One region of the Idiomarina sp. 017G genome, then DNA from elsewhere that is predicted to be linked to it. Evidence: predicted binding sites of a transcription regulator. Region 1 holds the regulator's gene; each other region holds the start of a gene.
The links. The regulator NrdR, encoded in region 1, represses ribonucleotide reductase genes. The targets are predictions, from matches to a motif close to AAACACNANATNTNGTGTTT.

Region 1 (10,526 bases):
TCAAACGTAACGTGGTGCGGGCGTCGTCAATAGAAGCTATGGTGTAAGCTAAATGGTCTAGCTTGGCTTTTTTATACAGCTTCTTAAAGCCGGTCAGAGAAATGTCGACGTTGTCACCTTTCTCTGCCGGTAACGGCGTATCAATTTGTACTTGCAGACCGCTGACGGAAAGGTCAATGATCATGCCGTCACGAACCAGTTTGCCAACTTTAACCCGGCAGCGGCTACGGTAGCTGAAGCGTTTCTCACTGCGTAAGTTAATAAACTCAAGGCGTGCTTCTTTAGTACGAATAGGTGTGGACGGTGGGTGAGCGAAAGCTTTTAATGATGATAACTGCTCTTTTTCGATACCGGTATTGAAAAAGCCCTGCAAACTTTCCGTTATATCGTTGACCACTCCCATATATCGCAAAGGTGCTATCGCTCTTTTAACTTGTGCTGTAGGTGGGTTGATGCGAAACGGAACATTAATGTTTTTCGGTACGCTCTGAGGTTGCCATGCCTGATTCAAATCTACCCGACGTAAATCGATTTGATAAACTCGCCAGGAGGCTTTTTTACTGCCGAAGGCAATATAAGTGTCCCATAACCCGGTTTTTTGAAGTTCTTCTGCGGTGGCTGAGTAGTTGTATATTTTTCCACGTGCGGTAATAGAAAAGGTCATAACCAGTAAACGAGCATGCTCTTTTTGAGCTAAGTCCTGCAGTAACCAGCGGCTGCGGCGTAGGTTAAAAATAGAGCCGAAACTGATTTGATTCAGTTCATTAATCCAGTTACTTAAAATAAAGCGGTTGTTGTCGGTGGTTAATACGTAATCGGCTACCAGTTGTTTGTTTGCCTCCGAAAAGAACACCGGTAACTGCTGCATTCTGGGCAACAGGAATTGCTCGTGTCCTTTATTGAGTATTGTGTTGTAAGTATTGTCGACATTGACGCGGTAGCGTTTCTTATAACCATTAATGAATCGATGAAAAAACTTATCCAGTTCGGCTGACTGATAATCCGGATCTCGATTCAAACTTAAGTAATGTTTGCCGTCTACTTCCTGAACTCCGACAACGTGATAGGGAATTCGGGTTTCGGGGTTTACCGTGAACTCTTTAGCCAACCCGGTAAAATAAAGCGAAAGTGAATCGCCGTATTGCAGATTATGTTCGTCGTTAACACGCACGCGCATACCTGTAATGGAAATATCAGCCGTTAACGCCTGATAATTTTTTCCTTTACTGTCTTCAAGCCCGACTTCGATGGTAAAATTCATTCGTTCTTCGGCGCGGTAAGGGTACTGGCCAAAGTGGAATGTCTCTAAAAGGTAAGATTCAGCCTCGTTGTCGTTGTTTAAAAATGGTGACTGGCCACTTAAGGGCTCGGCGTTGTGGTTCGCTAAACTTTGTGCGAAGGCTCTTTCTTCTTCGCGAGCCTGGCGTAAATGATTGTCTGCATCCAGTATTTGTTCAAAAGTATCCTGGGTGAAAACGCCTTTATAGGTTTCCAGACCCTGCTCAAAAATTTCAATAGCAACATCGTCAAGCTGATGCCTGCGCCCATTGTATTCGTAAGGACGGCACTCGCCATCGACCTGATTACGCAAATCAACAGTGCGATGACAGGGAGCAGCTAAACGTCTAAGCTCCATTTTAAGCTTGAACTTTGTGGGACCATCTTCGTTTTCAGTTAACGACTGAAATAAGGTGTCAAAGTCAGTATCGTAAACGACGGGTTTTAACTGATCGATAAGTTGGTCAAAATAATGGTTCGGCATCGAAGTCTAATATTTTTTATAGTTATTCTTGAATAATACCTCATCATAAAACGAGAAGCAGACGAATGGCAAAAGCAAAAAGTGCGTATGTGTGTAATGACTGTGGCGCCGACTTCCCGCGCTGGCTTGGGCAATGCCCGGAATGCAAGGCCTGGAACACGCTAACTGAAATTCGTTTAACATCAAAAACAACCCCTACTTCATCGGAACGGCGGGGTTTCAGCGGTATTACCGAAGGCCGGGTGCAAACCCTGAACGAGGTAGACTTACAGGAAGTTCCGCGTTTTAGCTCGGGCTTTCAGGAGTTTGACCGCGTTTTAGGCGGCGGAGTTGTGCCCGGATCGGCCATACTCATCGGCGGTTCACCGGGGGCGGGGAAAAGTACCTTATTACTTCAGGCCTTATGCAAATTGGCAGAACGTATGCCGGCATTATACGTTACCGGCGAGGAATCTCTGCAGCAGGTGGCAATGCGGGCTCAGCGGCTTAACCTGCCGACGAATAAGCTGCGTATGCTGTCTGAAACCTCAGTGGAAAGCATTTGTCAGCTTGCTGATAAAGAAAAACCCGCCATTATGGTCATTGATTCCATTCAGGTGATGCATATGGCGGATATTCAGTCGGCACCGGGCAGTGTCTCTCAGGTGCGTGAATCAGCCGCGTTTTTAACGCGTTACGCCAAACAAAAAAATGTCGCCATTATTATGGTCGGACACGTCACCAAAGAAGGGCATCTGGCCGGGCCAAAAGTGCTGGAACATTGCATTGACTGCTCTGTACTTCTGGATGGCTCATCAGATTCCCGTTATCGCACCCTGCGTGGCACCAAGAACCGTTTTGGTGCGGTAAATGAACTCGGTGTATTTGCGATGACAGGTGGCGGACTGAAAGAGGTCTCGAATCCATCGGCTATCTTTCTGCAGCGCGCCGAAGATCAGGGCAATGGCTCTGTGGTGATGGTGATATGGGAAGGTACCCGACCCTTGCTGGTTGAAATTCAGGCCTTGGTCGATTACTCGGCTCTTGCGAATCCTCGGCGCGTTGCGGTGGGGCTTGAAGCTACACGGCTTGCGCTGTTGCTGGCGGTTCTGCATCGGCATGGCGGTTTACAGGTTTCGGATCAGGACGTTTTTGTGAACGTTGTTGGCGGGGTTAAGGTATCCGAAACGTCGGCAGATTTAGCGTTGTTGCTTGCTATTGTCTCCAGCTTTAAAGGAGAACCCTTAGCACGTGAGTTAATCGTGTTTGGAGAAGTCGGGTTGGCCGGTGAAATACGCCCGGTACCTAATGGTCTGGAGCGTTTAAACGAAGCGGCTAAGCATGGTTTTAAAAAAGCTATTGTACCTATTGGTAATACGCCCAAAACCTCACCCAAGGGTATGGAAGTTATTGGGGTGAAAAACCTTCAGCAAGCGCTGGATGTCATGTAATTCGGAAATAAAAAAGGGGAGCGATAAAGCTCCCCTTTTGCTATTCAGCCTATTAACCAATAGGTTTGTATTTAATGCGGTGCGGCTCCATAGCCTGTTCACCGAATTTTTCTTTCATATAAGCTTCGTAATCGCTGTAGTTACCTTCGTAGAATACCACTTCACCTTCGTCGCGGTAGTCCAGAATGTGAGTAGCAATACGGTCAAGGAACCAACGGTCGTGCGAAATAACCATCACAGAGCCCGGGAATTCCAGAATCGCTTCTTCCAGTGCCCGCAGGGTTTCCACGTCTAAATCGTTGGTGGGCTCATCGAGTAACAAGGTGTTGCCACCGGCTTTTAGCAGCTTGGCTAAATGCACACGGTTACGCTCACCACCAGACAGCTCGCCAATACGTTTTTGCTGGTCGGTACCACGGAAGTTAAAGCGACCAACATAAGCCCGTCCGTTAACTTCAAAGTTACCAATTTTCAGAATGTCGTTGCCGTCAGTAATTTCTTCAAAGACGGTTTTGCTGTCATCCATGTTGTCGCGGAACTGATCAACACTGGCTAACTGCACGGTTTCGCCCAATTCAACTGAACCACTGTCAGGTTGTTCCTGCCCGCTAATCATGCGGAATAAAGTAGATTTACCGGCACCGTTTGGACCAATAATACCAACGATAGCGCCTTTGGGGACGCTAAAGCTTAAGTTATCAATTAACTGGCGCTTGCCGTAAGCCTTGCTTATAGCGTTAACCTCAATAACTTTGTCGCCTAAGCGAGGGCCCGGTGGAATAAACAGTTCGTTGGTTTCGTTACGTTTTTGGTAATCGCCACTTTGTAGTTCTTCAAAGCGGTTAAGACGAGCTTTGCTTTTCGCCTGACGGCCTTTCGGGTTAGTACGTACCCACTCCAGCTCTTGCTTAATGGTGCGCTGGCGTGCTTTTTCAGAACGCTCTTCCTGCTCCAGACGTTTCTCTTTTTGCTCCAGCCAGGAGGAGTAGTTGCCTTCCCACGGAATGCCGTAACCACGGTCCAGTTCAAGGATCCAGCCCGCAACGTTATCAAGGAAATAGCGGTCGTGGGTAATCGCAACCACAGTACCATTGTAGTCGTGCAGGAAGCGTTCAAGCCAGGCCACCGATTCCGCATCCAGGTGGTTGGTGGGCTCATCTAGTAACAGCATGTCAGGCTTCGACAGCAACAGGCGGCAAATGGCCACACGGCGTCTTTCACCACCTGACAAGTTACCGATTTTTGCATCCCATTCTGGCAGGCGCAGCGCGTCTGCAGCACGTTCAAGAATGTTGTCAATATTATGCCCGTCTTTTGCCTGCAACAAGGCTTCAAGCTCACCTTGCTCTTTTGCTAAGGCGTCAAAGTCTGCATTTTCGTCGGCATAAGCGGCATAAATTTCGTCAAGCTTAGCGAAAGCCTCTTTTACGTCGGCCACAGCCTCTTCAACGGTTTCTTTCACCGTTTTATTTTCATCTAACTGAGGTTCCTGAGGTAGGTAACCGATTTGGATACCTGCTAACGGACGGGCTTCGCCTTCGTATTCATTATCAACACCCGCCATAATGCGCAGTAAGGTCGACTTACCAGCACCGTTAACGCCTAAAACACCAATTTTGGCGCCGGGATAAAACGACAGAGAAATGTCTTTTAAAATCGTTTTCTTGGGGGGAACAACTTTGCTCACCCGCGACATTGAATAGATATATTGCGCCATAGCGACGTAAAATCCTTCTTATCAACAAAAAAGTTACTGCATAGTTTACTGTTATTTACGGACATCCCCAAACTTTGTTGTGCTGAACTAGGCACTCATTTGTGTTTTAAGGTAAAATAGCGGGCAAATTAAGACCATTTAATGATTTGGAGAGCTGTAATGCTGAAATCTGAGATGAACATTGCCGACTTTGACGCGGACTTATGGCAGGCGATGCAGGGTGAAGTTGAACGTCAGGAACAACACATTGAGTTGATAGCATCGGAAAACTACACCAGTCCGCGGGTAATGCAGGCTCAGGGGTCACAACTGACCAACAAATACGCAGAAGGCTATCCGCACAAGCGTTACTACGGCGGCTGTGAGTTTGTTGATAAAGTAGAAGACTTGGCTATTGAGCGGGCAAAAGAATTGTTCGGCGCCAAGTACGCAAACGTACAACCGCATTCCGGTTCTCAAGCCAACACCGCTGCCTTTATGGCAATGATGGAAGCCGGCGATACCTTTCTTGGTATGAGCCTGGCTCACGGCGGTCACTTAACACACGGCTCTGGTGTGAACTTTTCGGGCAAACTTTACAATGCGGTTTCATACGGTCTGGATGAATCCACCGGTGAAATTGACTATGCCGAAGTTGAAAAGCTGGCGCTGGAACATAAACCGAAAGTTATCGTCGCAGGTTTCTCTGCGTACTCAGGCATTGTTGACTGGGCAAAATTCCGTGAAATTGCCGATAAAGTTGATGCTTATTTAATGGTTGATATGGCGCACGTAGCGGGTCTGGTTGCTGCCGGCGTTTATCCGAATCCTGTACCTTATGCTCATGTTGTCACTACCACTACGCACAAAACTCTGGCGGGTCCTCGTGGCGGTTTGATTATTTCCGGCAGCGATGATGAAAAGTTACACAAGAAGTTAAATAGTGCGGTATTCCCGGGTAATCAGGGTGGGCCGCTGTGTCACGTAATCGCGGGTAAAGCGGTGGCTTTTCAGGAGGCGCTGCAGCCAGAATTTAAAGACTACCAAAAGCAGGTGTTAGTGAACGCCAATGCCATGGTAAAAACCATGCAGGCGCGCGGTTACAAAATTGTGTCGAACGGCACTCAGAATCATTTATTCCTGGTCGACCTTATCGACAAAGATATTACTGGCAAAGACGCTGATGCGGCTTTAGGTAACGCGTTCATTACCGTAAACAAAAATGCGGTTCCTAATGACCCGCGCTCACCTTTTGTCACTTCAGGTCTGCGTTTAGGCACGCCGGCAATTACTCGCCGCGGCTTTAAAGAAGCTGAGGCTGAGCAGGTCGCCAACTGGATTTGCGACGTGCTGGATGACATTGCTGACGAAAGCAAAATTAATGAAGTTCGCGAGCAAGTAAAAGCGTTATGCGCTAAGTTTCCGGTTTACGGTTAATTGCGATCAGTTGTAGAGCGCACATAAAGGAGTCAGGCAATGCATTGTCCATTTTGCGGCACACAGGATACTAAGGTTATCGATTCGCGATTGGTTGCGGATGGTGCCTCGGTTCGTCGCCGGCGTGAATGTAATCATTGCAAGGAACGCTTTACAACCTTTGAGACCGCTGAGCTGGTCATGCCGCGGGTTATCAAAACTGATGGTTCCCGCGAACCATTTAACGAAGATAAACTCCGAAATGGATTGCTGAGAGCGCTGGAAAAGCGGCCTGTGAGTCTCGAGTTGATGGAGCAGGCTATTAACAAGATTAAATCCAGTATCCGGGCAACCGGTGAGCGTGAAATAAGCAGTAACTTCGTCGGCAGTCTGGTAATGGAAAATCTCAAGCAGATAGACAAGGTTGCTTACGTTCGTTTTGCTTCTGTTTATCGCTCGTTTGAGGACATTCGCGAATTTGGTGAAGAAATAGCGCGCCTTAATGACTGAGTTAAACCCGCAGTACTTTGACCATCAAATGATGCACCGTGCGTTAATGCTGGCACGGCGTGGGCTGATGACGACCCGGCCAAACCCTGCGGTGGGTTGCGTAATTACTTCTGATAATAAGGTTGTCGGCGAAGGCTGGCACCATCAGGCTGGCGAGCCTCACGCTGAAGTACATGCTTTGCGCTCGGCCGGGCAAAAAGCCAGGGGCGCAACGGCCTACGTCACGTTGGAGCCATGCAGTCATATAGGCCGTACGCCTCCTTGTTGCGATGCGTTAATTGAGGCCGGAGTAAAACGTGTTGTGGTTGCAATGCAGGATCCAAACCCACGGGTTAGCGGTAATGGTATTCAGCGTCTAAAAGCTGCTGGTATTTCTGTGGACGTCGGTGTACTGCAATCGGCTGCAGAGAGTCTGAATCCGGGGTTTATTTCCCGAATGACACGGCAACGCCCGTGGGTAACCCTAAAAATGGCAACCTCGCTAGACGCAAAAACGGCGTTGTCAGATGGCCGCAGTCAATGGATAACGTCCTCTGCCGCCCGCAGTGACGTGCAGTTTTTTCGGGCACAGGCCGATGCCATACTGAGTGGTGCTGCAACGATTCTGGCTGACGATCCTAAATTGACAGTGCGTGTTGACCAGTGGCCAAAATCAAGACCGCTGCCTGAGCCTTTAAAACAGCCGGTACGTATTATTATTGACAGTCAGCACAGGGTGAATGATGAGGCCAGAGTTTTTGACTCTCCGGCGCCGGTGTGGTTAGTGCGAACAACTCCTGGTAAACCCAGTTGGCATCCACATTGTCATGAATTAATTATTGCCGCAGACCCTAACGGTAAAGTGAGTCTGCCGGCGCTTATGGTTGAATTGGCTAACCGCGAAATTAACCAGTTATGGACTGAGTGTGGGGCGAATTTGGCGGGCGCTCTTATTCAGCAGCAATTATGCGACAGATTGATGATTTACAGTTCGGGTCAGTTATTGGGCCATCATGGACGTTCGGTTATCGACATGAACGAGCCGTTGAATTTAGCTTCAGCACCAAGGTTTAAAATTATTGATCGTCGGCAGGTAGGCCCTGATCAACGCTTGGTAGCAGTACCTCATACACAAGATTAAAAGGTAAAGCGTTATGTCACTGCATAGCACAGAAGAGATTATCGAAGATATTCGTCAGGGTAAAATGGTTATCCTTATGGATGACGAAGATCGCGAAAACGAAGGTGATATCATTATTGCAGCCGAGTGTGTGACGCCGGAAACTATCAATTTTATGGCGCGTTATGGTCGCGGACTGATTTGTCTGACGTTAACGGAAGAACGCTGTGAGCAACTGAATTTGCCGTTAATGGTAGATAAGAACAACGCCCCATACGCAACAAGCTTTACTGTTTCGATTGAGGCCGCTGAGGGGGTAACCACAGGTATTTCCGCGGCGGACAGAGCGAAAACGGTGCTGGATGCTGTGAAAAAAGACGCCAAGCCCGAAGATTTAGTCATGCCGGGACATATTTTCCCGTTAAAGGCTAAGTCGGGCGGGGTGTTGAACCGTGCGGGACACACCGAAGCGGGTTGTGATCTTGCGCGTTTAGCCGGGTTTGAACCTGCGGCGGTTATCGTTGAAGTGCTGAACGAAGATGGCACCATGGCGCGCCGCGCTGATCTTGAAGCTTTTTCTGAAGAGCATGGTATTAAAGTCGGCACCATTGCCGATTTAATCGAATATCGCTCGATACAGGAAAAAACCATAGAGCGGGTGGCTGAATGTAATTTGCCTACGGCATTTGGCAAGTTCCGGTTAATCACTTATCAGGACACTATTGATGAACAGGTACATTATGCTCTTGTTCACGGTGACCTCTCGCAAGATAAAGTGACTAACGTACGAGTTCATTTGCAGGACACCTTCCACGATACCTTTTTAACCGAGCGCGCAGCAAAACGCAGCTGGCCAATTCAGAAAGCTATGTCCTATATTGCTGAGCACGATGGTGTGCTGGTTATTATTGGTCGTCAGCAAACCCCTGAAAGCATCATTGCTCAGGTGTGTGAATTTGAAGCGCAGGATAAAGGAGAGCAAAAACCAACAACATCGGCGTCAAATGCGTCCCGGAACGTCGGTTTAGGCTCACAGATTCTGGCAGACCTGAACATTCATAAAATGCACTTAATGAGCTCGCCAAAACGTTACTCTGCACTGTCAGGCTTTGGCCTGGAAGTGGTCGACTTTATTGAAGATAAAGACTAGCCGCTATAACGTTGTTGGAACTCATTGAGTAGTTGCTGGTGAGTCGGTGTGGCAACACCCGCCGTCTTACCAGCGTTAATTAAATAACCGGTTAACTGCTGTATCTCGGTACGCCGTTGTTGTTGAATATCCTGCAGCATGGAAGAGTGGTTTAAGGCCGTCTCCTTTGCTACTAAAAGCACCTCTTTATAGCATTCCTCAGTTGTCAAAGACGCATTTTGACTGTTCGCTACAGCTACGGCTTCTGCTACGAGGCTGTATACTTGCGCCTGCCAGCTTTCCTTCAGCAATTCGCCATTAGCGCACTGATGAACTGCAGTCAGCGGATTAATAACGCAATTAATAACGAACTTTAACCAGCGCCTCTGACTTAGATCTTGTTCCAGAGTAAGCGGAGGAAAAGCCTGTTGCAGGACCAGGCCTGGGTCAAAGTCCGTCGGCTGATTCCGGACTGCAGGGTCGACTTCCAGCCAGCTTCGGCCTGCCCCCCTGTGTTCAATACAAAGGTCGGCATTTTCATTCCTGCTTCGTACCGCACCGTGAGTTGTCACCAATGGGTATAAATTAAGCTCTTTTAACGCTTCCGGAAGTTCCACCATGCCGTTGTGACTTATTATTATGGGCATGGCTTTATTAAATCCGCGCAATGTCGTTATGCGTTGCAAGGCTTGAATCACATCAAAGGCTTTAACCGCAATAACGAACACCGTATTCTCGGCCAGAGGTTGTGTAATAACAGGAGCACTGTAGTCAGCTTTAAACTGCTTATGAGTGACTTGCCAGTTTATTTCTCGAGTTCGGTTCTTACGCGGTAAAACCGATACAGACTGCCCATGTTCCAGCAGAGCGCCGGCAATAAGCCCACCAATGGCTCCGGGGCCAAGCACGACCCAATTTAGGTTAGCCTTCGTCACGTTTTCGCTCCAGCTCGGCTATGGGTTTACGAATAAACCAGAGGAAGATAAGACTGGGAATAACCATTAAAGCAGTTAAAACAAAGAATAAAGCCCAGTTGCCATCCATATAATCGACAATTTGTCCGCTGGAGGACGACAGTACGGTTTTTCCTAAAGCTCCCAACGATGCCATAAGCGCATACTGGGTTGCGGTAAAGGTTCGGTTACAAAGTAAACTGATAAAGGCAACAAAAGCCACGGTGGACCAGGCGCTGGTAAAGCCATCAATTAAAACCGCGCTTAGAAATAGGTCTGTATCCGGGCCTACCAGAGCAATCCACGAGAACATCAGGTTAGAGGAGGCCATGGCTACGCCGCCTATGAGCAGGCCTTTAATTATGCCCAGTCGTAAGTTGACGGCACTGCCTAGTAGCGCAAAAACAATAGTTACCCACCAGGTAACCAATTTTGAATAGGTGCCGATTTCGGCATTAGTAAAGCCAACTTCTTTATAGAAAACAATCGACATTCGTCCCAGAAAAGCTTCGCCAATTTTAAACAAAAAGA
Region 2 (10,526 bases), on a different contig from region 1:
TTACATTTAAAAAACTTCTTAGACACCATTGAGGTAAATCAAAAGCTACCAAGGACCTTATATTTAATAGGAGACCGGTTTAGTGATTTTATTTATAAAGAAAAAGGTGAAACAATACAGACAAGTTAATTAAATAGTTTTTGACTGGGGTCAAGAGGTGGTTATGAGTACAGTTACCTGGGATAAAGAGTTAATAGAAAAATACAACATTAATGGACCTCGTTATACGTCTTATCCCACAGCGTTAATGCTTTCCGAACAATTTTCAGAAAGCCGCATAGAAACCGCGCTGAAAAATGCAAATGACGGACTGTGTCTGTATTTGCACTTACCTTTCTGCCACAAGCTTTGTTATTACTGTGGTTGCAATAAAGTAATTACCCGCCACCAGAATAAAGCAGATAGGTATCTGGATTACCTCGCCCGCGAAATGGCGATGTACCAGCCTATGGTAAAGGACAAGAAGATCCGTCAGATTCATTTAGGCGGTGGCACCCCAACCTTTTTGACTGAGCAGCAACTGACCCGCCTAATGGAACTGGTTCATCAGCATTTTACCTTCGCGGACAACCCTGAAGTCAGCATAGAGATTGACCCACGCAGCTGCAGCGACGAAAAACTTCGCCATTTACGCGATTTAGGTTTTAACCGTGTCAGCTACGGGGTGCAGGACTTCGACAAGAAAGTTCAAATTGCGATCAATCGCGTGCAGGATATTGAGCTTATTGCGCATCAGCTAAAGCTCAGTAAAGAGCTAGGCTTTGAGTCAATTAACTTAGACCTTATTTACGGCCTGCCTTACCAGCGCCCGGAAACCTTTAAGAAGTCTATTGAGCAAGTCATTGAAATGGACCCTGACCGCATCTCGGTATTTAGCTATGCGCATTTACCTCAACGTTTTGCCGGGCAGAAGAAAATACCGGAAGAATCCATTCCGCAGCCATCGGTTAAGCTGAGTCTGCTGGAACAAGCCATTACTCAGCTTAACGACGCCGGTTATCAATTTATCGGCATGGACCATTTTGCAAAAAAAGACGATGGCCTTGCCATAGCTCAGCGCGAAGGACGTTTGCAGCGTAACTTCCAGGGCTACACCACCGACGGTCAGGACGCACTGCTGGGCTTAGGTGTATCATCCATTAGCCAGGTAAACGGTGTGCTGTGGCAACACGAAAAAGAGCTTCCTGCCTACTACAAAATGATAGATAACGAACAAAAGCCCATAATAAAAAGCATGGCGTTAAACGACGAAGATAAGCTGCGTGCCGCATTAATTTCTCAGGTTATTTGCCACTTTGAACTCGATATAGAAGCCTTTAAAGCACAATGGGATCTCGACGATTTTTGGGCTCATTTCGCCGAAGCCATACCACTACTAAAACCATTCATTGAAGACGGTCTAGTCGACGTCTCCGACAAAAAGCTCCGGGTCACCGACTTAGGTCGCCTCTGGGTTCGCAGCATCTGCGCCTGTTTCGACGAATACCTGGACCACGGCCAAAACCGCTACTCCAAAGTCGTTTAGCGGCTGGGGCGGTAACCCGGCCTCGGTTACGCTTGGAGAGCTGGTAAGAAAGACGCCGTAAACCCATCCCTGGGGGCTTGGGTGGCGCCATCCTTGGCGCCACACACTTTCTTACCAGCTATCCGGCGCGTGCCGCGACCGGGTTACCTCTATCAACGCCTTTCCCAGCCCGCCTTATCAGATTAATTAGGAGGTTGTATGAAAGATTGCCGCCGAGAGAGGCTTATCTATAAAGTTAAGCTGACAGGGAGGCAATTTGAACCAAACTACTCAAGCCCATTTGGCGGGCTTGAGTATCAGAAGTGATCTTATAATGTAGTAGTACTTTTAACTTTTTCTGCAGGGACAGTTTTTAAGTGTGCTAGCAAATCATCGATTTCCTCAGTGGAAAACCCTAACTTTACTGACATACCCAAACGATCATCCTGAGTTGGCAGTAAATTAAATTCATTTACTCCCATTAACCGTTCGAATAATACAAATTGTTTGTCGTTCGTTAAGTCAATCACCTCAACGGTTGTTCCTGTATTAATCACCCCTATTGGACCTTGAGCCGTACTTAGCCAGTCTATTGACCAAAAATAATGCTGTGTGTTCTTCGTTCCGAGCTTCGTATAAAGGGACTCATATTTAACCATTCCACTGCATTTATTCACATAGTCATTTTGGCGTCTGCAGTTGTACATGTGCTGCTCGTTTTTGCCTTCACGACTCACGTTCAACACTGTTGATTTGCCTGTTTCAAGATCAAAAAACAAATAGTCATCGTCTTCTGTCAGACCGAATGCGCCGGTTATTTCGCTGAAATCAAAAAGACCACCTTCATTGTCGGCTTCTTTTAGCTTCTCCAACAAAATAATATTAGTGGAACCGATATCTCCGCGTTGCATTGCAGCAGCAACATACCCCTTAGGGAGTCCGATAGGTCTAGCTTTGTCAGTAATAGGTACTTCAATAAGACCATTACTTCGCGGCATTATGAAACCGGTCGACGTCGGGATAACACGTTCTCCAGTAATAGTTTCCCCGGTCACTGTTTTCATCACCATGCGATCGCCACTTTTAGTAATTTTCGCAAACGTCAGTGGATCTTCATTTGACCCCACCCGCATAGTTTTTGCGACATACTCTTCATTACCTACTTCAATAATATATGAGAATTTACCCGATTCATTATCGAAACCAGCAAGTACCAGAGTACCTTCCATATCTAGGTATGATTGGCCATCGATAAACAGCTCCTTATTTTCGATGCTGAAGTTAGCTGATTTACCATTAGAAATAAGTTTTTCGTAGTTCTCGTTTAACTCGGAAGGACTAATAGTTTCTAACGTTACTGTTGGTTCAGCTTGCTTTGCCTGCTGCCGGTTTTTAACACCCGCAATACGCTGAATAAAAGCATTCCTTGCTTTCATAACCGCTGCACGCTGCTCAGCAGTTGGTTCATACTTTGGAGTCGTAGATTTAGGGGTATTTAAACAGCCACTAAGAACGGCAGGAATTAAAAGGGGAAAGAGATACTTCGATACGTTCACTATTACACTCTCAACATCATTGAAACAAAAAAGCTGAATCATACACATACCGCGTTTTATTTCAATATGGTTTAATGGCACTAAAGTTGAGTCTAGGAAACTTTTAAAACAATAATAAAATGGCTAGGAGAGCTAAAATGAAAAAGCTTTTGGCGATGCTTGTACTCAGCGGTACCTTTCTAACAGGCTGCATCAACACCGTTGAACGTCCACCTCAATTACGCGTAACCAATGATGTTTACAAGTGGAATTATGATCGGAGCACAGCACTAAATATAATAGAAGGAGTTGTAGATGATCATAAAATGTATGATACCGAGCGTCCTAAAGGTAAAAGCTTTTCCCAAACCGCGGCTGGTCAAAACCTAAACGATGCACTTGGCCTTATGGTGTTTGGCATGCCAGGTCTATTTCTTAATGATAATAGCAGCCAATGGATTCGCCCCAGATATATTTGGCTAGAGGAAAAAACAACCCAGTTACCGCCCAAAACATATGACAACGTTATTAAGCTGTTTATCGATAAGTTAGATATATCATTAAGTCACGTTGATGGACTTAATATAAAATCATACACGATCAGTAACGTATACTATGACCACACCGACGCTACCTTGATATCCTTCGAAGGTGAGGTCTGCGAAAAATCGGGACGGGCTTTTGATTTATCAAAGGTGCCAAAAGAACGCACAAAAAAATTATGGATTGGTCCAAAGGCACAAAGCGGTTTAGCTTGCTCCGTATCTACTCACATCGGCAAGCTAAATATTATCAGAAAAGACGGTAAGGAATATTGGGCATATAATGTTCATCTAAACTTTGGTAATAAGCCAATTAGACATGCCCTTTTTGACAGTGCCCGTTACTTTGATGGCTATGCTGCGTTCCCGGCTGAGTTCACGGTATTAGATAATGGCGAGCCTAGCTTCCCAGTTATCTTTGAGGGTGAAAAAATCCATTACTTTATTACACCCGAGTTACCTTAAAAAACACCAATGTGAAAGGTAAATAAACTGTCACAGCAGGGAAAAAACGTCAGGACGTCGAGTGGTTGAGGTTCCCGGCTCAGAGAGTGTGTGGCGCCAAGGATGGCGCCACCCAAGCCCCCAGGGATGGGTTTACGGCGTCTCTCTGAGCGCAACAGTCCTTTCCCGAGAGAGCCTTTCCCCTTCCCCGCTAGCTGAGGAAGGTGGCTTGGTTTAGCCATAGGTGTAGCAGGATGCTGGCTGCGTAGCCTATGGCTATTACCGGTGTCCATTTCAGGTGCGACATAAAGGTGTAGTAACCTCTGGCTTGTCCCATTAAGGCGACGCCTGATGCGGAACCGATAGAGAGCAGGCTGCCGCCGGTACAACAGGCCAGGGTTATTAGCAGCCAGTGTCCGGTGGACATTTCAGGGTCCATGGACAGTACTGCGAACATCACAGGGATGTTATCCACAAGAGCGGAGACCACGCCTAGAATACTGTTTGCTATGGTTGGGTCTAAACCACCGTAAAGAGACTCGGACAGTAAACCTAAATAACCCATAAAGCCTAAACCGCCAACGCACAGCACAATGCCGTAGAAAAACAGCAAGGTGTCCCATTCGGCACGGGAAACCCGGCTGAATACGTCGAATGGCACGACACCACCAAGTTGTTGCAGGCGTTTTTGGTCGCCTTCGCGTTCTGCCATTGCTCGCTTGCGCGCCAGCGATCCCGGCAGGGTCATACGCAGGAAGTAACCGAAGAACTGTAAGTAGCCCAGCCCCATCATCATGCCGAGCACCGGCGGTAAATGCAGCCAAATGTGGCATGCAACGGCGGTTGCGACTGTTAACAAGAATAAGAACGTAATGCGCAGGGCTCCGCGCTTAAGCTCGACTTCGGTATGCAATGTTGTCGGACTTTTGTTCTCAATAAAGAAGCTCATGATAACTGCGGGTATTAAGTAGTTCACTAACGCGGGTACAAACAGCTGTAAGAACTCGGTAAATTCTACCTTGCCGGACTGCCACACCATAAGCGTGGTTATGTCCCCAAACGGGCTGAAGGCACCGGCGGCATTAACCGCTATAACAATACTGGAACAGCAAAGCGCGACGAACTTTTTATTGCCCTCGGCAACTTTCATGACCACAGCCGACATTAACAAAGCGGTAGTCAGGTTGTCCGCAATAGGCGAAATGAAAAACGCTAAAAAGCCGGTTATCCAGAAGAGCTTTCTATAGGTAAAGCCCTTTTTCATCAACCAGGCGCTGAGCGCATCGAACAAACGCCGCTCTTCCAGAGCATTAATGTAGGTCATTGCCACCAGCAAAAACAACATCAGCTCTGCGAATTTTAATAAGTTTTCCCGGAACGCCTCTTCCGCCAGAACGGCATTGTCGCCACTATAAACAAACCCTATGAGGATCCAGATAACCCCTGCCGCAACCAGCACAGGCTTGGATTTTCTCATGTGCAGTTTCTCTTCACCCATCACCAAAATATACGCAAGAATAAAAATGACGATGGCAGCGTAACCAACGGTCGATGAGGTGAGATCGATACGGTCAGCAGATGGTTCTGCAGCCAGCACTGATACCGAAAACAGCAGCGAAATGACGGTAAACAGTAGTTTTTTCATAGCGTTTTTTCAGTGCAGTTCAGAACCAAAATATAAACTGCACCAACTCTCCTTGTTGGTTGGTGGTTAAGAATGAAAGTGTTTGATTATTCCGGCAGGAATTTTCGCGCGGAGATTACCACAAAACTCGAATTCTGAGAGCTACAGAAAGAGGGAAAACTCATCCCTCTCTGTAATCATTTTGTGCCAGTTTAGCTTGCTCGGCGCAATACCCTATTCGATTGTGCCGCACCCACAGCTAGCTCGGCTGGCTGCTTGCGGTGATAATGACGCAAATGGTGCTCTTTTCGACGGCCTGCACTAAAAGCAGACACGCGTTTCAAGTAGCCAATAACCCGGGTGCCGTAGTCGATGTCCTCAGAGCCACAGCTGGAACATTCACCTAAGGTGCGTTTATCAATCTGCTCGCAGGCATTGCAGATAGTAATTTTGACGTTAATGCAGAAATAGTTACAGCCGGTTCTTGCCGCAATATTCAGTAACGACAAATACCCTGAGCTATTGAGCTTTTCATCCAGGTTTAAGTGCAGAGCCGAACCTCCGTCCAGGTATTCAATCAATTCTTTTCCGTGAAGAACCAGTTTATCCAGCGCATTGGCCTCTTCGTCTTCTACCGCATAAAAATAAGAGTTGTAGCAGTCACGGGTCACTTTATAGCCGTCAGCTCTGTCCCACTTAGCGTTTTTCACACCCAGGTTTTCTGCTGGCACAAACTCAGTGTTGAACATATAACCGTATTCTTTTTTCGCCGCTTTATTGGCGTCGTAAATCACTTTTAAATGGCTTTGTACAAAGTCTTTATAAGCCTGGTTGTTACCTGCAATGATTCCCTGCGATTCCGCCGCTTCAACCATGCCGTTAATGCCTATAGTCAGGAATTGCTTGTCCAGGGTAATAAAGCCCGCGTCGTACACGGTTAATAAGCCCGCTTCCTTGTATTCTTCCATCAGCTTTCGGTAAGCCACCTGATATTTGTGAATTTTGCTGACTTCTTCCTCTAAATCCCTGGCATCCTGCACCAAACGGTTCATGTTCATGGTAATGACATTAATAGAGCCTGTCGCGACACCACCGGCACCCAAAGTGTAGGAGAACGTATTGTCGCTAATTTCACTACGTAGCCGGCAACAGGACGCTAACGAGTCGGCATTGTCGGACAAGTAGACAAAGAAGGAATTACCGCTTGCCATTTCCCCGGCAATTTTTTCGGCAAACAGCTGATCTTTGCATTGTCCCTCGTCGGTTAACATGGCCACCGTCACCACCGGGAAGGTCAAAATCGTCTTTTCCCTTTCCTTATTAAACCAGTCCAGGAAGAAGTCCTGTAGCGCGCTCACCGAGCTCCACTCTGGTTTGCTAAAATCCGCAGGGAAAACAAACTCACCAAACATGCTGTCAAAGTAATGCTGATCGTAAATTGAGATGTTCCAGAACACACTCTGGTAGCCGCGTGCCGCCGCAGGCTGATTCAGCGCATACACCACGTGCTGCAGATGGTTTTCAATTTGGTGACGATGGGTATTTAAGTAGTCGTCGCCGTAGTCTTTGCGGGCAAAGTAATCAAAGTAAGTTAAGAACTCGACCGTGGCAACGGCTCCGGCAAACTGCGAGCTCACCGCAAAAACAAAGTTAACAAAGGTGCCGCAAAACGATTCCAGGTGCTTGGGTGCCTGAGATTCACCGCCCAGCTTGGTTAAGCCATCACGTAAGAACGGGTACATAGTGACCGAAACACAGTAAGGTTTAAGGCTGGTTTCGTCATGCACGTAAATTTCATGGTCTTCAATTTGACGAACGTATTCTTTTGCCAGCTCGTTACCAAAAAGCTCACTGATTTTATTGCTGACTTGCTTACGGTTAACCTGCACAAAAAAGTCTTTCATTAACTCGGCTTCAAGCGTTGCTATATTCTTTTGTGTGACATTGGCGTTGGCATCCATTTTCGAGCCATCGGCCGCGTTTTGAGCATGCAGATACTCGTGAATGAAATCGACTTTGCCAGTGACTTGTTCCTCGTTTAAGCGCAACATAATTATTCTCCTGTTTGAAACTTGCAGTTCAATAACTGCCGGGTCCGTAAATCATAAAAGCGTTGGTTGGTGGTTGGGCTTTCCAGCCCGCCCCGGGCAGCAATCCACGGCCCGGTTTTTAAGTAAGTCAGTTGTTCGCGAAGGGATATAGAGACGCTTTCATAGCCTGTATACAGGCAGGTCTCCAGCCCTTCGTTTCGTACTTGCTTTAATAGTTTCAGTAGTGCTGTGGGCTGCCATTCACCGCCCAGAAATAAAACACAGGTTATTAACCCACGGTATTTTTGCAGCTGCTGTGCCAGATGTTCCTGCGTTAAAGGCGACCCGCTTCCCACCGGCCAGCTATCCACACTGTGGCAGCCTTTACAGCCAACCGGACAGCCGGTAATGGTGTAGGCTAAGGCAACTTCTCCCGGCACTTCTTGCCAGACAACTTGCTCCGCAATGTAATGTAGGCTTGTAGGGGAAACCGGCATAAAACACCATATATTGTTATTAATTTAAAAATAATCACTAGATATTGTGCTTCAGCATAGTTAAGTCTGTTTCGGGCGCATTGATCCCGCTCAAGATTTAAGCGAGAAGAAAGAAATGACAGGAGCCTTAAAGAGATACCCATTAAAGGGTAGAAATAACCTTTCGGGTATTTTTAACCATAAAAGTAAAAACAACCTAATAAACTTAAGTCATAAATACCCTTTTAAAATTAAATTCCTTATTTATCAATAAATTAAAATATGGCCTCAATATTGCAATTAGATGAATGCATAGCGAATTAATAAAAATTCTCTGCTCATAAATCTATGGAGTAACAATATGAAGCTGTTCAGCATCAAGGAGGTCAATTATGGCCGGTTATCGTAAGCTTTGGTGGACGTTAATTGCGGTTCTCGCAATTACCTTTGGACTTTTAGGGTATTTTGGAACGGAAGTTTACCGGGAAGCTCCGCCTATTCCGGATAAGTTCATGAGTACCAATGGCAAAGTCATTGCAACCGAAGAGTCTGTTTTAGACGGGCAAACCGCCTGGCAGTCTGTTGGTGGCATGCAACTGGGTTCAATTTGGGGGCACGGTGCTTATCAGGCGCCCGACTGGACAGCTGACTGGCTACACCGCGAACTTCTGGCCTGGCTGGACATTCGCGCCAACGAAGTCTTTGGTAAACCCTACGAACAGCTAGCGGGCTCGCAGCAAAACCAACTAGAGTACGAGCTAAAAGAAGAGTATCGGACCAATACTTACGACAAAGCTTCAGATACCGTTATTCTAAGCGAACGACGCATTCAGGCCATTGAGCAAACCGGCGAGTATTACTCAAAACTGTTTAGCGATGATCCGGAGCTACGCCCTACCCGCGTTAACTACGCCATGAAAGAAAATACGCTTCCTTCAGAAGCTCGTCGTGCGGTAATGAACGACTTTTTCTTCTGGACAGCATGGGCCGCGTCGACAGAACGTTTTGACTCAGATATTACTTATACCAACAACTGGCCACATGAAACCTTGATAGATAACGTGCCTAGCGCGGAAAATATTATCTGGTCAATTGTCAGTGTTATTCTCTTAATTGCCGGTGTTGGCTTCTTAATCTGGGCATGGGCGTTTTTACGTCAACACGACGAAGAAGACCCTGTTGCTCCAGAGCATGACCCCATAGCCAAAATTAAGCTCACGCCGTCACAAAAAGCCTTAGGTAAATACCTGTTTATTGTGGTTGCGTTGTTCTCGCTACAAGTTTTACTGGGTGGCTTAACCGCACACTACACAGTCGAAGGACAGGAATTCTACGGCATTAATATTTCAGAGTGGTTCCCCTACTCACTAACCCGTACCTGGCACATTCAGGCCGCTATGTTCTGGATTGCCACCGGGTTCCTGGCTGCTGGTTTATTCCTTGCCCCAATTATTAATGGCGGTAAAGATCCTAAGTATCAGAAACTGGGTGTCGATATCCTGTTCTGGGCACTGGTGTTAGTTGTTGCTGGTACCTTTATCGGTAACTGGTTAGCCATTGCGCAAATTATGCCGGAGCACCTTAACTTCTGGTTAGGTCACCAGGGCTACGAATACGTCGACTTAGGTCGCCTATGGCAAATTGGTAAGTTCCTCGGTATCGTTTTCTGGCTGGTACTGATGATGCGTTGTGTTGTCGGTGCATTTAAAGTCAAAGGCGATAAGAACTTACTGGCATTATTTACCGCTTCAGTTGTTGCCATTGGCCTATTCTATGGCGCTGGCTTCTTCTACGGCGAACGTACTCACATTTCTATCATGGAATATTGGCGCTGGTGGATTGTTCACCTGTGGGTAGAAGGTTTCTTCGAAGTGTTCGCAACGGCGTCACTGGCCTTCATTTTCCACAGCATGGGCTTAGTTTCCCGCCGCATGGCAACCGTGGCTGCGTTAGCATCTGCGTCACTGTTCATGCTGGGTGGTGTGCCAGGTACTTTCCACCACTTGTACTTTGCCGGCACAACCACGCCAGTTATGGCCGTGGGCGCTACTTTCTCAGCGTTAGAAGTGGTACCGCTTATCGTACTGGGCTACGAAGCCTGGGAAAACTACAGCCTGCAAAAACGCGCAACCTGGATGCAACGCATTAAGTGGCCATTACTATGCTTCGTTGCAGTTGCCTTCTGGAACATGCTTGGCGCAGGTGTACTCGGCTTTATGATCAACCCACCTATTTCGCTGTACTATGTGCAAGGCTTGAACACTACGCCAACTCACGCACACGCAGCTTTGTTTGGTGTGTACGGTTTCCTGGCGCTTGGTTTCGTGCTGTTGATTCTGCGCTACATTCGTCCGAACCTGCAATTCGACGA
Region 3 (10,526 bases), on a different contig from region 1:
CCGGGTAGTGAGTTTGTCATCGTCAAAGCTCACTCCCAATGCATTAAGAGCTTCACGCATGCGACTGGTGTCATCGCTAACCAGTAAATTATGCAAGGTGACGGGAGTCTGGCATAAAGCAGCCATAAGCAATGCCCGGTTAGCAATGCTTTTTGAACCGGGTAAGGTGACAGTACCGCGACAATGCTGTCGCGGCTCTAAACGAATAGAATTAACCACGCAGCTTTTTCATTGCCTTAATAAAGGCCTGGTTTTCTTCAGGCAGGCCAATGCTGACACGTAAATGATTAGGCAACTCATAGCCGCCAACAGGACGTACAATAACGCCTTCATGCAGAAGCTCGTCGTAAAGCTTCTCAGCATCGGGCCCAACTTCTATGGTTAAAAAGTTACCGTAAGATGGAATGTAGTTAAGTCCGGACTCTTCACAAAACTCAGTTAATAGCTGCATACCCTGAGCGTTTAGTTCAACGGCTTTTTGCAAATAAGCGTGATCATCTAATACGACTTCAGCAGCTTTAAGTGACAGCGAGTTCATGTTGAATGGCTGGCGAATACGGTTAAGGACATCTGCAACGCTCTCATGACTTACCGCATAACCGGCGCGCAAACCCGCTAACCCATAAGCTTTTGAGAATGTCCGGCTGACCACCAGGTTAGGATATTCTTTTATCCACTCTACCGACGGCGCTCGTTCGTCTTCCGGCACATACTCGTAATAAGCTTCATCCAGAACCACAATAATATGCTGCGGAATTTTATCCAGGAAGCCTTTCAGTACTGAGGTTGATAAAAATGTACCCGTTGGGTTATTCGGGTTAGCGATAAAAATCATCTTGGTTTTATCGGTAACGGCTTTTGCCATGCCATCAAGATCGTGCCCGTAATCTACTGCAGGAACAGCAACAGGTTTAGCACCAATAGCCTGAGTCACCAGCGGATACACTACAAATGCGTGTTGTGAGAAAATAACTTCGTCTTCATCCGACACAAAGGTACGGGCTAAAATTTCCAGAACATCGTTAGAACCGTTACCCAGAGTTATTTGCTGCGTTCCAACTTCATGTAACTCAGCCAGACGACTTTTAAGGTAGTAACCGTTAGCATCGGGGTAACGCACTAAATCAGTTAACTCGGCTTCCAGCGCGGTTTTTACTTTTTCACTCAAACCCAGAGGGTTCTCATTTGAAGCCAGCTTAACTACGTGCTGCAGACCTAACTCACGCTGCAATTCAGACGTAGGTTTACCCGCCTGGTACGGACGTAACTGCTTTACTCCGGAATTAACCAGTTCTAATGCATTAAATTCTGCCATAACGATTCACTACCTTTTTTATTCTATTTATTTAGCCAAGCTTGCGCTCAAAATCAGCCATATAACTTAGCAATGCTTCCACGCCTTCCACCGGCATTGCGTTATAAATACTGGCTCTCATGCCACCAACAAAACGATGCCCTTTTAGCCCCAGTAAACCTTGGTTTTTAGCGCCTTGCAAAAATTCAGCATCAAGCTTGTCGTCGGCCAACTGGAAAGGAACGTTCATAATTGAGCGGTAAGCCGGATTAATAGTGTTACTATAAAAATCGGACTTATCGACAAAGTCATATAAAAGCTGCGCTTTATGACGATTGCGTTCGCCCATAGCGGTTAGTCCGCCCTGAGCTTTTAGCCACTTGAATACCAACCCAGCCAGATACCAGGCAAAGGTGTTGGGCGTGTTGTACATAGACCCGTCTTTGGCCTGAAGCTGGTAATCCATAATAGACGACACCTGCTTCTGCGGCTCGCCTAATAGGGACTTTTTAACAATCGCAATGGCAAAACCGGAAGGGCCAATATTCTTCTGAGCTCCAGCGTATATGACGCCAAACTTTGAGACATCCAGTGGTTCAGAAAGAATATTCGATGACATATCAGCGACAATTGGTGCTTTTACATCAGGAATTTCATGCAGCGCAATACCATCGACGGTTTCATTAGGACAATAATGAAAATAGGCGGCATTTTCAGACAGCTTCCAGTTTTCTGGAGACTGAATTTCTTTGCCTTTAGCGCCTTCCTGAACTTGTCCGGCAACATTCACTCTGGAAACAAATTTTTCGGCTTCCCGGATAGCAAAACCAGACCAAATTCCTGTATCCAGATAATCTACCGTGGCATCCGGTGACGCGATATTTTGCGGAACCGCAGAAAACTGGCCGCGGCCACCTCCTTGCAAAAAGAGTACTTCATAGTCATCAGGTACGTTTAACAGGTCGCGCAGGTCTTGCTCGGCTTCACGTGCCATATGGACATAAACAGGGTCGCGGTGAGAAATTTCCATCACCGACACGCCCTGCCCATTCCAGTTCAGTAACTCTTCCTGAGCTTGTTTCAAAACGTCGACCGGCAACATTGCCGGTCCAGCAGAAAAGTTAAACAACTGACTCATGACTCGTCGGAACCTTCTTGATTTTTAGTATTGTCTTCAGCTGCGGTTTCACCTTCTTCAGCAACAACCTCGCCGTCAATTAACACTTCATCTTCATCAATTTCGTCAATACGCTGTAAGCCAACGACTTTTTCGTCATCAGCGGTGCGAATTAAGCGCACGCCCTGAGTGTTACGACCAACAGTAGAAACCTCGTTGACGCGAGTTCTTACCAGAGTACCTTTATTACTGATAAGCATGATTTCATTGCCGTCGATAACTTCCATGGCGCCGACAACGGAACCATTACGTTCGCTGACCTTAATAGAGACAACACCTTTGGTCGCACGGCTCTTAGCCGGATATTCACTTAGCGGCGTACGTTTGCCGTAACCGTTTTCAGTCACGGTTAATACATTCGCTTCTTCCTCTTCGTATTCGCGAGGAACAATCAGTGATACAACACGTTGCCCTTCTTCTAAGCGAATACCACGGACACCTGTTGCGGTACGACCCATTGAACGTACCTGCTCTTCAGCGAAGCGCACCACTTTACCGGCGTCAGAGAACAGCATAATTTCACCGTTACCGTCAGTGATATCAACACCAATCAGTTCATCGTCATCAACCAGATTCAGTGCAATGATTCCGCCGTTACGAGGACGTGAGTACTCTGGTAATGGCGTTTTCTTAATCGTGCCTTTCTTCGTTGCCATAACAACGAATTTATCATCCGGATAGTCCCGCGTTGGCAGAATTGCGGTAATGCGCTCGTCGGCTTCAAGCGGCAACAAGTTCACTATTGGTTTACCACGCGACGCACGGCTAGCCAGCGGCAACTGGTAAACTTTCATCCAGTAAATACGGCCACGGGTTGAGAAGCACAAAATAGTGTCATGCGTGTTCGCTACCCACAGTCTTTCTATAAAGTCTTCGTCTTTCATCTTAGTGGCTGCTTTGCCTTTACCGCCACGGCGTTGTGCTTCGTATTCAGTCAATGGCTGATACTTCACATAGCCTTCGTGAGAAAGGGTCAGAACCACGTCTTCTTCGTTGATTAAATCTTCCATGCTGATGTCGTGTGCAGCAGCAGTAATGTCCGTTTTACGCTCATCGCCGAAGTTGTTACGTATTTCTACCAGTTCTTCACGAATCACTTCCATCAGGCGCTCTGAACTGTTCAGAATATGCAGCAGTTCAGCAATCTGTTCTAGCAGACCTTTATATTCATCCAGAATTTTTTCGTGTTCTAAACCGGTCAGTTTGTGCAGGCGTAAATCAAGGATAGCCTGAGCTTGTTCTTCGGTCAGGTGATAGTTGCCATCGCGAATGCCGTATTCTTCTGGCAGATGATCAGGACGCGCAGCATCAACACCGGCAGTTTCCAGCATTGCAGCAACATCACCCAGCTGCCATGCGCGGGCAATTAGACCAGCTTTAGCTTCAGCAGGCGTTGGCGAGCGACGGATAAGCTCAATAATTTCGTCAATATTGGCCAGCGATATCGCCAAACCTTCCAAAATATGAGCACGCTCACGTGCCTTACGTAACTCGTAGACTGAGCGACGCGTGACTACTTCGCGACGGTGACGAATAAAGCAGTCCAGCATGTCGCGCAGGTTAAATAGACGCGGCTGACCTTTATCCAGGGCAACCATGTTGATACCAAAGACAACCTGTAACTGAGTATTAGCGTACAAATGGTTAAGAACAACTTCGCCAACATCACCACGACGAATTTCAATAACGATACGCATACCGTCTTTATCTGACTCATCACGCAGGGCACTTATACCTTCAACGCGTTTTTCTTTAACCAGCTCAGCAATTTTTTCAATTAAGCGAGCTTTATTCACCTGATACGGAATTTCCGTAACAATGATGGTTTCTTTACCCGATTTCTCATCAACTTCAATTTCAGCCTGAGCACGCAAATGAATACGGCCACGACCCGTTTTATAAGCTTCGACAATACCGCTACGGCCAGAAATTGTCGCCGCTGTCGGAAAGTCCGGTCCCGGGATGTATTCCATTAACCCTTCAACATCAATCTCCGGGTTATCAATCATGGCAAGTGAACCGTCGATAACTTCGGTCAGGTTATGTGGTGGAATATTGGTTGCCATACCAACGGCAATACCGGAAGAACCGTTAACTAACAGGTTAGGTACGCGGGTAGGCAGAACGTCAGGAATACGCTCAGTACCATCATAGTTGTCTACAAAATCAACCGTTTCTTTATCTAAATCGGCGAGTAACTGATGCGCAATTTTCGCCATGCGAATTTCGGTATAACGCATCGCGGCAGCAGAATCGCCGTCAACCGAACCAAAGTTACCCTGGCCGTCGACCAGCATATAACGCAAGGAGAAGTTCTGTGCCATACGTACAATAGTGTCGTAAACAGCACTATCACCGTGCGGGTGATATTTACCAATAACGTCACCAACGACACGAGCTGACTTTTTATAAGGTTTATTAAAGTCGTTGCGCAATTCGTTCATTGCGAACAAGACTCGTCTGTGTACTGGCTTCAGGCCGTCACGAACATCTGGTAAAGCACGCCCAACAATGACGCTCATGGCATAATCGAGGTACGAGCTTTTCAGTTCGTCTTCGATATTTACCGGTGACACTTCTCTGCCTAGATCGCTCATAGTTTATTCCCTAAATATAGATCCGCATATTCATTGTTATTTTGATCCAATCATTGTACCCATCCCAAACGCGTCTCGCACCCTCTTTTTCTTATTCTTTGCCTGAGGTAGACTAGCCGCGTTATCCATCTCTTAAAGACGCATAATCTATGACCACCAGTCGCTCTAAAAGTGAACAAAAAAACGTCGATCCGGACGAGATCGCAAAGTTTTCAGCCCTAGCCTCGCGCTGGTGGGATCCTGATGGAGAATTCAAACCTTTACATAAAATAAACCCCGTTCGACTAGGGTTCATTGAAAACCATACTGAAGGCCTGTTTGGAAAAAAAATACTGGATGTTGGTTGTGGCGGTGGATTACTCAGTGAAGCTATGGCTGAACGTGGCGCTCAGGTTACGGGGGTTGATTTAGCCGAACAGTCATTAAAAGTGGCACGTTTGCACGCCTTAGAAAGCGGCCGTCAAATTGACTATCAATGCATTGCTATTGAAACTCTGGCAGAACAGCAGCCAGCAAGCTTCGATGTGGTGACTTGTCTGGAGATGCTGGAGCATGTACCTGACCCTGAGGCTATTGTAAAAGCCTGTGCTAAAGCACTAAAACCTGGTGGGAAGATCTTTTTTTCCACACTAAACCGGAATGTAAAATCGTGGCTATTAGGTATTGTTGCTGCTGAGCATGTTTTAGGCTGGGTTCCCAAAGGAACTCATCAGCATCAACGTTTTATCAAGCCTTCGGAGCTGTTGCGTATGACTGATCAAGCAGCGCTGGAAGATATCGCCATTAACGGTCTTATTTTTAATCCACTGAAAGGCTTTGTTCTTTCAGAAAAAGATGTTGATGTGAATTACATTATCGCTTTAAAAAAACCGGAGTCATAAATGGCCTCATCAAACAGAAAGTCTCCGGTAAAGGCGGTGTTGTTCGATTTGGACGGTACGCTGCTTGACACAGCCCCCGATTTGGGTGCTGCATTGAACGCCGTATGCGAACAATACGAACGCCCTGCTATTACGGCGGAGGTGTTTACGCCAGTCGCGTCGCATGGCTCCAGAGGCATGCTGCAGCTAGCTTTTGCCAATGAGTACAGCGACATGGAAGCCGAATTGCGACATGCGTTTCTTAGTGCTTATAAAGAGAACATAGCCATTCATACGCAACCTTACCCTGGGGTTTTGGAGCTACTTGCCGTGCTGCAGCGTGAATCTATTCAAGTTGCTATAGTCACCAATAAGCCAGAGCGCCTAACCCAACAATTATTGCCTCACTTCCCGGAGTTTGAAGCTATTCGTGTGGTCGTAAGCGGTGATACCTTAAGCGTAGCAAAGCCTTCGCCGGAACCTTTATTCTATGCGGCTGAAAAGCTGGGAATAGAACCTGCCGACTGTCTTTATGTCGGAGATGCGGAACGGGATATCGAAGCTGGTCGCAATGCCGGCATGGTTACTGTGCTTGCTGAATATGGTTATATTAGCAATGAGGATCAGCCGCAACGCTGGCAAGCCGACTATCATATCGCCTCACCACTGGAGTTACTGAAGTTACTAGCTATTGATAACTCTTGATCTATAAACATCTTTTAAAAGATCAAAAAAATATATAGCAAGATTACCAGCGCAAACTCACGCCAAACAAAGGCTGACAAAAAATCAAGATTTCTAAATCAAAATTATTCCTGTTTTTGCCCGTAAATTTACTTGATCGAAGTGGCAGTTAGACCTAGCATACTCTTCATTCCCAAGACACTAGATATTGTGTAAATATCGCCCTGTACAACTAATAAGCACAATATCTTGTGGCTACAAACATATAACAAAAAGCTAAGAGTCGGCGCAAAATGAACGAGCAACTTTATGTCACTAAACGCAGCGGCGAACGCGAACCGCTAAACCTCGATAAAATTCACCGGGTTATCATGTGGGCCGCTGAAGGTCTTAACAATGTTTCAGCTTCTCAGGTCGAAATTAAGTCTCACATTCAGTTTTACGACGGTATTAAAACCGAAGATATCCACGAGACCATCATCAAAGCTGCAGCTGATTTAATTTCAGAAGAAGCGCCCGACTATCAATATATGGCTGCGCGCCTGGCTATTTTCCACTTGCGCAAAAGGGCCTACGGTAAGTTTGAGCCACCGCGTCTTTACGACCAGGTCAAAAAGATGGTTGCAGAGCATCGCTACGATGAGCACCTGCTGGAAGACTATACTGAAGCAGAATTTGACCAGATGGACGAAATTCTGGATCACTGGCGTGACATGAACTTCTCGTACGCGGCCGTTAAACAGCTAGAGAACAAATATCTGGTTCAAAACCGGGTTACCGGCGACATCTATGAAAGCGCTCAGTTCTTATACATTCTGGTAGCGGCTTGTTTGTTTGCCAACTACCCGAAAAGCACTCGTATGGACTACGTTAAACGTTTCTACGACGCCGCTTCTGAATTCAAAATCTCGCTACCAACACCTATTATGTCGGGTGTGCGCACGCCTACGCGTCAGTTCAGCTCCTGCGTTCTGATTGAAGCCGGCGATAGTCTCGATTCTATTAATGCCACTTCAAGCGCCATCGTAAAATACGTATCGCAGCGTGCCGGTATTGGCATTAACGCAGGGCGTATTCGCGCTCTGGGCAGCCCGATCCGTAACGGTGAAGCCTTCCACACAGGTTGTATTCCGTTCTATAAATATTTCCAGACAGCGGTAAAAAGCTGTTCGCAAGGTGGTGTTCGTGGTGGCGCCGCTACCCTGTTCTACCCGCTTTGGCATCTGGAAGTTGAAAGCTTATTGGTACTGAAAAACAACCGCGGTGTTGAAGAAAACCGGGTTCGCCATCTGGATTACGGTGTGCAGTTTAACCGCACCATGTACCAGCGTCTGATTAAAGACGATTACATTACCTTGTTCAGCCCGTCGGATGTGCCAGGCCTTTACGACGCATTCTTTGAAGATCAGGACGAATTTGAGCGTTTGTACCTTCAGTACGAGCAGGATGAAAGCATCCGCAAAAAACGTATTAAAGCCATTGAGTTGTTTGGTTTGTTTATGCAGGAACGCGCCAGTACTGGCCGTATCTACGTACAAAACGTTGACCACTGCAACACACACAGCCCGTTCGATTCTAAAGTTGCTCCTATTCGTCAGAGCAACCTGTGTCTTGAAATTGCGTTACCAACTAAGCCTCTAAGTCATGTGAACGACGAAGAAGGTGAAATTGCCCTTTGTACGCTGTCGGCCTTTAACTTAGGCAAAATTGAAAACCTGGGCGAGTTTGAAAACTTAGCCGACTTAGCCGTTCGCGCACTGGATAGCCTGCTGGACTATCAGGAATACCCTGTTCCGGCCGCTTATAATGCAACAATGAACCGTCGTACTCTGGGCATTGGTGTGATTAACTTTGCTTACTACTTAGCTAAGCACGGCGTTAAATATTCAGACGGCTCTGCAAATGGTCTGGTTCATCAGACCTTTGAGGCAATACAGTATTATCTGATGCAAGCGTCAATGAATCTGGCTAAAGAAAGAGGTGCGTGCCCTAAATTTAATGAGACCACCTACTCTCAGGGCATTATGCCAACCGATACCTACAAGAAAGACCTGGATAAGGTTTGCGATGAACCTCTGCATCTGGACTGGGACAAGCTTCGTGCCGACATCAAACAACACGGCATGCGTAACTCCACGTTATCAGCGTTAATGCCTTCTGAGACATCGTCGCAGATTTCTAACGCGACTAACGGTATTGAACCGCCTCGTGGTTTTGTCAGCATTAAGTCGTCAAAAGACGGTATCACCAAACAGGTAGTTCCTGATTACGAAAACTTAAAAGACAAGTACGAGCTGTTATGGCAAATCCCGAACAACAAGGGATACCTTGAGCTGGTTGGTATTATGCAAAAGTTTGTCGACCAGACAATTTCTGCGAACACCAATTACGATCCAAGTAAATTCCAAGCCGGTAAAGTACCAATGAAGCAGCTTCTGCAGGACTTATTAACGGCCTATAAGCTTGGTGTTAAGACGCTTTACTATCACAACACCCGTGACGGTGCTGCGGATAATCAATCCGACATTGCTGCACGTAAAGGTGCTGCTGCGTCTCAAGCTCAGCCGACAGAAGTGATCATTGAAGAAGATGATGACTGTGCCGGCGGCGCCTGCAAAATTTAATAAGAAGGATTTTAGCGAATGTCGTACTCAACCTTTAATCAAGAGCAGAATAACCCGTTAACGGAGCCTATGTTTTTAGGCAACTCCGTTAACGTTGCTCGCTACGACCAGCAAAAACACAGCATTTTTGAAAAGCTGATTGAAAAACAAATCAGCTTTTTCTGGCGACCTGAAGAAATCGATGTCAGCCGCGACCGCATCGACTTTAACAAGCTAACAGCCAGTGAAAAGCATGTGTTTATTTCTAACCTGAAGTATCAAACACTGTTAGATTCGATTCAGGGGCGTTCGCCGAATATCGCGTTACTGCCTATTGTTTCTCTTCCGGAACTGGAAACCTGGATTGAAACCTGGTCATTCTTTGAGACCATACATTCGCGCTCGTACACACATATTCTGCGTAACCTGTTTAGTGACCCCAGCGAAGTCTTTGAAGATATCGTCATTAATGAGCAAATTAAAATTCGCGCGAATGACATCTCCAAATACTACGATGATCTTATTTTCTATACTCAGCTGTTGCAGACGCACGGTGAAGGCGATGTCGTTGTTGAAGGCAAAACCCACACCGTGACCCAGCGGGAAATTAAGAAGAAACTATTCTTATGCATTAACTCAGTTAACGCGCTGGAAGCTATTCGTTTCTATGTCAGTTTCGCCTGCACGTTCGCTTTTGCAGAACGTGAGTTAATGGAAGGCAACGCAAAAATTATTAAATTGATTGCCCGTGACGAAAACGTTCACCTGACATCGACACAGCACATTCTTAATTTGTGGCAATACGGCGAAGATGACCCGGAAATGAAAGAGATTGCCGAAGAACTGCGTGACGATGCCTATGAAATTTTCATGACTGCAGTGAAGCAGGAAAAACAGTGGGCGCACTACCTGTTTAAAGACGGCTCAATGATTGGCCTGAATGAGAGCATGCTCTGCCAGTACGTCGAATATATTGCGAACTTACGTATGCAGGCCATTGGCTTTGATGCACCGTTTGAGAACCAGCGCTCCAACCCATTACCGTGGATGAATAAGTACCTGGTTTCAGACAACGTTCAGGTAGCGCCGCAGGAATCAGAAATCACCTCTTACCTTGTTGGTCAGATAGACAGCGAAGTTAATGCTTCCGACCTTGGGGACTTTGATCTCTAAGCTATGGCTAACACCTTTAAAGTCACTGTCAACGGTGGGCCCGAACTTGCCGTTGACGCGACTGAAGGCACCTTACTCGAGGCCTTAGAAAAGCATCAGTTAGAAATGCACTACCACTGCCGCAGTGGTTTTTGTGGT

Region 2: nrdG (anaerobic ribonucleoside-triphosphate reductase activating protein) is a predicted target of NrdR. The motif match lies at 8,209-8,228, and genes of this name have one in related genera.
Region 3: nrdA (class 1a ribonucleoside-diphosphate reductase subunit alpha) is a predicted target of NrdR. The motif match lies at 6,850-6,869, and genes of this name have one in related genera.

Annotation. Positions count from the first base shown of each region.
Region 1 covers NZ_SNWT01000005.1:139,915-150,440, reverse strand. The annotation lists gene DEU30_RS08690 (PilZ domain-containing protein) at 1-1,762, opposite strand, end outside; gene radA (DNA repair protein RadA) at 1,828-3,192, shown strand; gene ettA (energy-dependent translational throttle protein EttA) at 3,245-4,909, opposite strand; gene glyA (serine hydroxymethyltransferase) at 5,069-6,325, shown strand; gene nrdR (transcriptional regulator NrdR) at 6,365-6,814, shown strand; gene ribD (bifunctional diaminohydroxyphosphoribosylaminopyrimidine deaminase/5-amino-6-(5-phosphoribosylamino)uracil reductase RibD) at 6,807-7,934, shown strand; gene ribBA (bifunctional 3,4-dihydroxy-2-butanone-4-phosphate synthase/GTP cyclohydrolase II) at 7,948-9,063, shown strand; gene DEU30_RS08655 (2-dehydropantoate 2-reductase) at 9,060-9,977, opposite strand; gene DEU30_RS08650 (MFS transporter) at 9,964-10,526, opposite strand, start outside.
Region 2 covers NZ_SNWT01000007.1:28,701-39,226, reverse strand. The annotation lists gene DEU30_RS09720 (SCP2 sterol-binding domain-containing protein) at 1-129, shown strand, start outside; gene hemN (oxygen-independent coproporphyrinogen III oxidase) at 164-1,525, shown strand; gene DEU30_RS09710 (hypothetical protein) at 1,834-3,102, opposite strand; gene DEU30_RS09705 (hypothetical protein) at 3,198-4,046, shown strand; gene nhaD (sodium:proton antiporter NhaD) at 4,237-5,670, opposite strand; gene nrdD (anaerobic ribonucleoside-triphosphate reductase) at 5,862-7,700, opposite strand; gene nrdG (anaerobic ribonucleoside-triphosphate reductase activating protein) at 7,703-8,176, opposite strand; gene DEU30_RS09685 (nitric-oxide reductase large subunit) at 8,548-10,526, shown strand, end outside.
Region 3 covers NZ_SNWT01000001.1:668,966-679,491, forward strand. The annotation lists gene aroA (3-phosphoshikimate 1-carboxyvinyltransferase) at 1-219, opposite strand, end outside; gene hisC (histidinol-phosphate transaminase) at 212-1,315, opposite strand; gene serC (3-phosphoserine/phosphohydroxythreonine transaminase) at 1,347-2,432, opposite strand; gene gyrA (DNA gyrase subunit A) at 2,429-5,068, opposite strand; gene ubiG (bifunctional 2-polyprenyl-6-hydroxyphenol methylase/3-demethylubiquinol 3-O-methyltransferase UbiG) at 5,218-5,949, shown strand; gene DEU30_RS03330 (HAD-IA family hydrolase) at 5,950-6,633, shown strand; gene nrdA (class 1a ribonucleoside-diphosphate reductase subunit alpha) at 6,906-9,236, shown strand; gene nrdB (class Ia ribonucleoside-diphosphate reductase subunit beta) at 9,255-10,388, shown strand; gene yfaE (class I ribonucleotide reductase maintenance protein YfaE) at 10,392-10,526, shown strand, end outside.